DNA from 2 places in the Sphaerisporangium cinnabarinum genome. Region 1 is predicted to be linked to the other one. Evidence: riboswitches for the same ligand, from Rfam matches in the RefSeq annotation. Region 1 holds a riboswitch; the other holds the start of a gene.
The links. A riboswitch is a leader RNA that binds a small molecule or an ion and turns the genes downstream of it on or off. The one in region 1 is predicted to bind FMN.
Positions count from the first base shown of each region.

Region 2: linked by a shared signal. The riboswitch ahead of pnuC (nicotinamide riboside transporter PnuC) and the one ahead of ribD (bifunctional diaminohydroxyphosphoribosylaminopyrimidine deaminase/5-amino-6-(5-phosphoribosylamino)uracil reductase RibD) in region 1 are both predicted to bind FMN.

Region 1 is NZ_JBVHRG010000004.1:185,414-189,617, reverse strand. Features, by position in the region: gene ACZ4MO_RS08130 (riboflavin synthase) at 1-286, opposite strand, end outside; gene ribD (bifunctional diaminohydroxyphosphoribosylaminopyrimidine deaminase/5-amino-6-(5-phosphoribosylamino)uracil reductase RibD) at 286-1,431, opposite strand; FMN riboswitch at 1,588-1,713, opposite strand; gene rpe (ribulose-phosphate 3-epimerase) at 1,992-2,660, opposite strand; gene ACZ4MO_RS08115 (GNAT family N-acetyltransferase) at 2,713-3,321, shown strand; gene ACZ4MO_RS08110 (HipA domain-containing protein) at 3,476-4,204, opposite strand, start outside.
Region 2 is NZ_JBVHRG010000011.1:85,817-90,020, forward strand. Features, by position in the region: gene ACZ4MO_RS15900 (3' terminal RNA ribose 2'-O-methyltransferase Hen1) at 1-238, opposite strand, end outside; gene ACZ4MO_RS15905 (MOSC domain-containing protein) at 430-891, opposite strand; gene ACZ4MO_RS15910 (TetR family transcriptional regulator) at 976-1,734, shown strand; FMN riboswitch at 1,918-2,041, shown strand; gene pnuC (nicotinamide riboside transporter PnuC) at 2,191-2,901, shown strand; gene ACZ4MO_RS15920 (acyl-CoA dehydrogenase family protein) at 3,065-4,204, shown strand, end outside.

The DNA of each region.
Region 1 (4,204 bases):
GCGCGTCCGCCCGGACGGCCCGCTCCAGGTTCACCGGCGACCCCGCGACGAGGTCACCCAGCGCCGTGCGCCGCAGCGACTCCGGCATGACGTCCGCCGTGAACGACCCGTCGCCCCCGAGGCTCGTGACCGTCAGGCACACCCCGTTCACCGCGATCGAGTCGCCCAGGCCTGCGTCCGACACGGCCAGCGGCCCCTCGACCGTCAGCACCGCGTCCTCCCCCTCGCCGCCCGGGAACCCGATACCCCGGACCCTCCCGATCTCCTCCACGATCCCCGTGAACATCAACCCACCCGTCCTTCCACGCTCTTCCTGGACACCACCAGCGCGTCGTCCCCGACGCGCCTCACCTCCACCGTGCGGAACCGGTGCGCGTCGGCGATCGTCGCCACGCCCAGCCCGTCCACCGCCCGTCGACCGCTCCCCAGCAGCACCGGGGCCACGTACGCGTGCAGCTCGTCCACCGCACCCGCGGCCAGGAACGCCGTCGCCAGCGTCGGACCGCCCTCCACCAGCACGTGCCGCACCTCCCGCTCCGCGAGCCTCTCCAGCACCTCACCGACGTCCCGCGTCAGCACGTGCACCAGCTCGCCGCCCGCCGCGCGCACCCGCGCCGTCGGCGGGATCCCCCGCAGCCCGACCACCACCCGCATCGGCTGGTGCTCCGCCAGACGCACGGCGCTCACGGGGTTCTGCGCTGCGGTGCGCGAGGAGTCGTGGGTGCGGACCCGCGCGGTGAGCGCCGGGTCGTCGGCCAGGAGCGTGCCCGTGCCGACGACGATCGCGTCGACCTCCGCGCGCACGCGGTGGGCGTGCTCGCGCGCCGCGGGCCCGGTGATCCACCGGCTCGTCCCGTCCTCGGCGGCGACGTAGCCGTCGAGCGTCGTGGCCGTCTTGAGCGTCACGTACGGCGTGCCGCGCCGGACGGCCGTGAGCCACACGCGCAGGAGCTCCTCACCCTCTGCGGCGCGCAGGCCGCGCACGACGCGCACCCCTGCGGCACGCAGCCGGTGCGCGCCGCCCGTGGCGACGGGGTTCGGGTCGTCGACGGCGAGCACGACCTCCGCCACGCCCGCCGCGACGAGCGCGTCGGCGCACGGGCCGGTACGACCGGTGTGGGCGCACGGCTCGAGCGTGACGACCGCCGTCGCGCCGGTGACGTCGACGCCGCGCGCCCGTGCGTCGGCGAGTGCCGCTGCCTCCGCGTGCGGCGTCCCTGCGCCCCGGTGCCACCCCTCGGCGAGCACGGGCCGCGGGTGCGGGTCGAGCGAGCCGGGGGGCGCGCCCTCGGCCACGGGTGCGCCGGCCGGTGGGCCCAGCAGGACGCACCCGACGCGGGGGTTCGGCCCGTGCGCCGGTCCTCGGGCAGCCAGCGCGAGCGCGCGCGCCATCGCGGCGTCGATCGTCAGGGTGCGGGGGTGCTCGCCCATCGTCCTCCTCCCGGGCACGGGCGCTCCGGGGTGAGGGCGGGCGGCGGGTCGAGCCACGAAGGCCCGACGGCGTCGCTCACCACGGCGAGGCCGCCACCTCGCGACGGGTGCACCGACGGGTCGCCGGAGCACCACGCGCCGAGGCGTGGCCGCGCCGCACGTGCTTCCTCCCATCCGGACTTTCACCGTCGGTCCTGGAGTTCCACCAGGTCAACCGCGCGTGGGCGCGGGTCGCGGACTGTCACCGCCGGCTCGGAATTGCACCGACCCCGGAGCACGTTCGTGCGTACTGCGTTCTGCAACCGCCGATGCTACTCCGGTATCCCCTGCGACAGGGAGGTCGGTGGTCCGTCGAGACGTCTGCGGCCCGAGGCGAGGACGGCCTTCCCGACAGGTGAGCTCTCCCGAGCCGCGGGTCTCCCCGCGTCGACGCCCGGTCTTCGGTGCTGATTGGTGAGTCTCACGCGGTCGGTGGGTCGAGGGATCTGCGCTTGGCACACTATTTTATCGGAGACAGAGAAGGGGCTCTCGCCGCGGAGAGCCCCTTCCTCGCTCCCGGATCAGTGGGCGTGCGCCGACGCCTCCGCCAGCTCGCGCAGCGCCTGGATCTCCGCCGGCACGTTCTCCGCCCCGTACACCGCCGACCCGGCGACGAAGACGTTCGCCCCCGCGTCCGCAGCCCGCTCGATCGTCGTGCGCGACACTCCCCCGTCGACCTGGATCCACACGTCGAGGCCCGACTCGCTCACGGCCTCGCGCGCCCGCCGGATCTTGGGCAGCGTCCCCTCGATGAAGGACTGCCCGCCGAAGCCCGGCTCGACCGTCATGACGAGGATCATGTCCACCTCGGTCAGCAGGTCCAGGAAGGGCTCCACGGGCGTGGCAGGGCGCAGCGCGACCCCCGCGCGGGCTCCCAGGCGCCGGAGCTCGCGAGCGAGCCGCACAGGGGCAGCAGCGGCCTCGGCGTGGAACGTGACCGACGCCGCGCCCGCCTCCGCGTACGACGGCGCCCAGCGGTCCGGGTCCTCGATCATGAGGTGCGCGTCGATGGGGACGGGCGACACCTGCGCCAGGCGCTCGAACACCGGCAGCCCGAGCGTCAGGTTCGGCACGAAGTGGTTGTCCATGACGTCGACGTGCGCGTAGTCCGCCGTGGCGATCGCGTTCAGGTCGCGCTCGAGGTTCGCGAAGTCGGCGGACAGGATGCTCGGTGCGATGAGGGCTGCCATGCGCCCCAGCCTAGGGGCGCGGGCCGGCGCCCGGCGCTCGTACCCTCGTCGCGTGAGCGACCTCCCCTCCCCCGCCCCCGGTCCGATCCCCGCCGCGTTCCCCCTCGCGCCCGACCGACCCGTGCCCGTGCCCGCCGTGACGGTCCGCCCGGCGACGGTGCACGACCTGCCCCGCGTCGCCGAGATCGCCGCCCCGTTCGTCCGCGACACGTGCGTGACGTTCGAGGAGGAGGTCTGGGACGTCCCGGCGGGGCACCGCAAGCTCGACGACGTCGCTGCGCGCGGCCTGCCGTTCCTCGTCGCCGAGGTGGAGGGTCCGGCCGAACCGGGCTCCCCGCGCGGCACCGTCGTCGCGGGCTACGCGTACGCGTCCGCCTGGCGCCCCAAGCCCGCCTACCGGCACACCGCCGAGGACACGATCTACCTCGACCCGGCCCACGCCGGGCGCGGCGTCGGCACGGCGCTGCTCGCCGCGCTCCTGGAGGCGCTGGCCGCCGCGGGGGTCCGGCAGGTCGTCTCCGTCGTCGCCGACGTCCCCGAGGCCGCCGGGTCGCTCCCGCTGCACCGCCGCTTCGGCTTCGTGGAGGCGGGTCGCCTGACCGCCGTCGGGTTCAAGCACGGCCGCTGGGTCGACACGATCCTGCTCCAGCGCTCGCTCTGATCATGTCGACGCCGCTGCGCGACGACCGGCCCAGGTGCCCGTCGTCGCGCAGCGGCCGACCAGGCGGTCCTGGTGGGTGGAGCGGGCGGTCCTGGTGGGTGGGGGGCACGCGGACCCGCCACGACCACCTGCTCGGCGCGAGAGGAGGCCGTGCTCAGGCGACCAAGCCGCGGCGGAGGTCGGCGGTGCGCCGCTCGACCGTGCGCCAGGCGTGCCGGCTCACGCCGGGGTGGGCGTCGCGGTCGATGTCCGCGAGCGCCGCGAGGAGTCCGTCGAGGGTCTGGGCGACGACGCGCTGGGCGCGTCGGCGGGGCAGCCCCCAGGTGGCGCCCTCGGTGACGAGGTGGTCGGTGGTGAGTCGGTCCATGTCGCGTTCGCCGGCGACGTCCATGGCGAAGACGCGGGAGGCGTGGTCGTGGTGGAGGTGCATGGCGATGTCGTAGGCGGGGGCGAGGCGGACGGTGCCGTCGGCGTGGCGCAGGACGGAGATGTTCTTGGCGTGGGCGTCGGTGTTGCCGAGGGCGAGGTTGAGGGTGGTGAGGGCGAGGAGGGGGTCGGGGCGGGTGCCGTCGTCGCGCAGGGTGCGGGCGATGGCGGCGAGGGAGGGGAAGCGGCGGCCGTGCTGGAACTTGCGTTCGGGGTCGCGGGTGTTGATGCCGAGGGCCTGGGCGGCGTCCTCCTGGTGGAGGCGTGCGGTGCCGGTGGGTTCGTCGGGGTCGGGGACGCGGTCGTAGCGGGTGACGACGATGGCGCGTTCGCCGTCGAACTCGGTGACGTGGGCGTCGACGGTGGTGAGGCCGATGCGGCGGGCGAGGTCGAGGGCGGCTGCTTCGGTGTTGACGAGGTCGGCGGTGGGTGAGTCGGCGGGGCGGGCGACCTTGAG
Region 2 (4,204 bases), on a different contig from region 1:
GCGCGAACGCGTCGCCGCCGCCGAACCGCTTGTTCCGCACGATCCCCACCGGGTCGACCTCGAGCAAGAGCGCGGCCTCGCACCGCTCCGCCGTCGCCTCGGGGTAGAAGACGTGCGCGCGGCCGACGGGAAGGTCGAACACCTGCGCCCGGTCCGGGTGCTTGTGCAGCAGGTAGCCGAGGTCGGTGGCGTCGTCGAGCGTCCCGGGGGACGCCGTCGCGGCGAGGGTCACGAGCATGGCCGCCATGGTGCCACCCGGCGGGGCCCACGGCACCGGGTTTGTGGACGACCTCCGGGCCTGTGGACGGCCGTCGTCTCACCCGCCCCGGCCGTCGACGCGGAGGCCATCCCGGGTCTACCGTCGAAGCACGGGCGCCGCTGCCGACGGCACGCGCCCGGCCACCGTCGGACCGGAGGCCGCCCCGGGGCTCACGCCCCGCCGGCGGCCGCCTCGTCCCACACCACGACGTCGCCGGCCCGGACCGTGCCGGACGACAGCAGACGGCACACGACGCCGCCCCGCGCGTGCATCGCGCGCATCGCGCCGGGCGCGATCCAGTCGTCGAGCAGCCGGCACGGCGCGGCGATCCGCAGCACCTGGAGCTCGACGTCCCCGATCCGCAGGAACGAGCCGGGCTTCGTGGGCAGGTCGCCGTGGGTGAGCGTGACGTTGCGCCGCGTGAGACCGGGGTCGATCTCGTGCCCGAGGTCCGCGGAGGCGGCCGCGAGGTCGGTGAGCGTCTGGATCGTCACGTGCCGGTGCTTCGACCCGTGGTACCGGTCGCCGACGAGGCCCCTGCCCTCCTCGGCCTCGACCGACGCGACGACCCGCGTCGGCAGCCGACGGGCCTTCGCGACGTGGATCGCGTGCACGCGGGGCTGGTCCGGCATGGCACCAGCCTCGCACCCGGCGCCGCCGCCGGGCCACCGCCCCCGGGCCGGGCGAGCGCCGGGTACCGGTGTACCGTCCGGTGCATGACCGACGTCCGCAGCCGCACCCATGCCCAGGCCGTCGACGCAGCGATCGAGCTCTTCACCCGCAAGGGCTACGAGCAGACGACCGTCGAGGAGATCGCCGACGCCGCCCAGGTCAGCCGCGCCACCTTCTTCCGCCGCTACGGGTCCAAGGAGGACGTGGTCTTCGCGGACCACGAGCTCCTGCTCGACGAGGTCGTCGTCATGCTCGCCGCGACGCGGCCCGTGCCCGACGCCGAGGGTCACCTCACGCCCGACCCGACGGTCGACCCGTACCTCGAGGTGTGCCGCGCGGCGCGGCTGGTGTTCGACCACCACGTCGGGCAGCGCGAGACCTCCCTGGCCCGCTGGCAGCTCCTCCAGCAGGTGCCCGCCCTGCGCGACCGCGAGCTCGTCACGACCCACCGCTACGAGCGCGCGTTCACGGCGTACCTGCGCGACGCGCTCCCGCCGGACGAGCGTCGCTCGACGGCGTCCATCGCGTTCGCGGCGTCCGTCGTCGCGGTGCACAACGCGCTCCTGCGCCGGTGGCTGCGCTCCCCCGAGCAGGACCTGCGCCCCCAGCTCGAGGAGGCGTTCGCGGACCTGCGCCGCGCCGCCGTCGGCCGGTACGCCGCGCCGGACGGCGCCGCCCAGGAGCGCAGCGGGGACGGCGTGCCCGCGGCGCGCCGCGTCGTCGTGACCGTGGTGGACGCGGACGCGGACGCGCAGGGCGTCGCGGACGACGTCGCGCGCGCCGTCCGCGACGCCCTGGCCTGACCCCTCCCGCCCCGCCCCGCCGAACAGGTGGTCCTGGTCCGTCTGCGCCCGCGGACGGACCAGGACCACCTGCTCGGCGGCGCAGGATCGCCTCGTGTCCCAGTCCGTGGGACGGTGCGGGGCGAGTCCTGTGCCGGGGGAATGCGCGAGTAGCATCGGCGGTTGCAGAACGCAGTACGCACGAACGTGCTCCGGGGTCGGTGCAATTCCGAGCCGGCGGTGACAGTCCGCGACCCGCGCCCACGCGCGGTTGACCTGGTGGAACTCCAGGACCGACGGTGACAGTCCGGATGGGAGGAAGCACGTGCGGCGCGGCCGTCCTCGGCCGGGCTCTCGCGAGCCCGCGCGACGGGGCGCGGCCTCGCCGTGGTGAGCGACGCCGTCGGGCCCCGTGGCCCGGCAATGCCGCCCGCCCTCACCCCGGAGCGCTCGTGCCCGGGAGGACGAGGACATCCGATGGACCTGATCCACGCGCTGTTCGACGCGCAGCTGACGATCGGCGGCCAGCACCTGCTGTGGCGCGAGATCGTGGGCAACGGGTTCGGCCTGGCGTCGGCGCTGGGCGGCATGCGGCGCAAGGTGTGGGCGTGGCCGGTGGGCATCGTCGGCAACCTCCTGCTGCTCACGGTGTTCCTCGGCGCGGTGTTCGCGACGCCCAACCCCGTCAACCTGCTCGGCCAGGCCGGTCGCCAGGTCATGTTCGTCGTGGTCTCGGTGTACGGGTGGGTGCAGTGGCGCAAGACCCAGGCGCGGCTCGGCGACGCCGACGCGGACAGCCACGGCGTCGCCGTCGTGCCGCGCTGGGCGTCGTGGCGCCAGCGCGCGTTCCTCGTCGTCGCGCTCGTGGGCGGCACGGCGCTGCTGACCCCCGTGTTCCGCGCGCTCGAGTCGTACGAGCCGGTCTGGGCCGACGCGTGGATCTTCATGGGCTCGCTGCTCGCGACGTACGGCATGGCGAAGGGCTGGGTCGAGTTCTGGCTCGTCTGGGTCGCCGTCGACGTCGTGGGCGTGCCGCTGCTGATCTCCGCCGGCTTCTACGCGTCCGCGTTCATGTACGTGTTCTACGGCGCGTTCACGCTCGTCGGGTTCTTCGTGTGGTGGCGCGTCAACCGCCGCGCGGCCGCCGCTGCCGAGGCGGACGCCGCGGCGGCGGGCGCGCCCGCCTGACCGCCGGCCGCCCAGTCCAGCCACCTCGATACCCCGTCTCGATTGACTGAGACGGGGTATCGCTGCACTATGGGAGGGACCGCCGCCGACGCCGGGCCCGCACCCCGGGCAACCGCGTCGAGGACGGTCGACCGACCGCAGCCGCCCTCCCAGGGGAGCACCGATGCCCACCACCCCGATCATGCCCGGCGTCACCGAGCCCACCTACGACCTCGCGACCCCGCTCGACCTCGACTACGCCGGCGCGTTCGCCGACGCGACCGAGGAGGACCGCGCCCACCTGCAGCGCGTCCGGCAGTTCGTCCAGGACGAGGTGCTGCCCGTCATCGACGACTACTGGGAGCGTGCCGAGGTCCCGTTCGACCTCGTCAAGCGCATGGGCGAGCTCGACCTGCTGCGCGACGGTGTCGACGTCGACGGTCGTCCGCACGTGAGCCAGCTCGCGGCAGGCCTCGCCGCCATGGAGATGTCGCGCGGCGACGGCTCCGTCGCGACGATCTGCGGCGTCCAGGGCGGTCTCGCGCTGCGCAGCATCCAGATGCTCGGCTCCGACGAGCAGCGGGCGAAGTACGCCGAGCCGATGGCGCGCGGGGAGATCCTCGGTGCGTTCGCGCTCACCGAGCCCACCCACGGCTCGGACTCCGTCTCGCTCGAGACGACGGCGCGCAAGGAGACGCGCGACGGCGTCGAGGGCTACGTGCTGAACGGCGAGAAGAAGTGGATCGGCAACGGGTCGTCGGGCCACATCACGGTCGTGTGGGCGCGCCTCGTCGGCGACGACGGCGATGGTCAGGTCCACGGGTTCGTCGTGCCGCAGGACACCCCGGGCTACACGGGCACGACCATCACCGGCAAGGTGTCGCTCCGCGCGATCTGGCAGGCGCACGTCGTGCTCGACGACGTGTTCGTCCCCGCCGAGAACGCCCTGCCGGGCGCGCGGTCGTTCAAGGACACCTCGCGCGTGCTCTTCGCGACCCGCCTCGGGGTGGCGTGGGCCGCCGTCGGGCACGCGGTCGCGTGCTACGAGGCCGCGGTCGCGTACGCGAAGCAGCGCGTCCAGTTCGGGCGCCCGCTCGCCGCGAACCAGATGGTGCAGGAGCGCCTCACCCGGATGCTCTCGACGATCACGCAGCTCCAGCTCCTCGTCGCGCAGATGACGCGGCTCGACGAGGCGGGGACGCTCACCGGCCCGCAGGCGTCGCTCGCGAAGTACACGTGCACCCGCGGGGCGCGCGAGGTCGCGGCGAACGCGCGCGACCTGCTCGGCGGCAACGGGATCCTGCTCCAGAACCGCGTCGCGCGG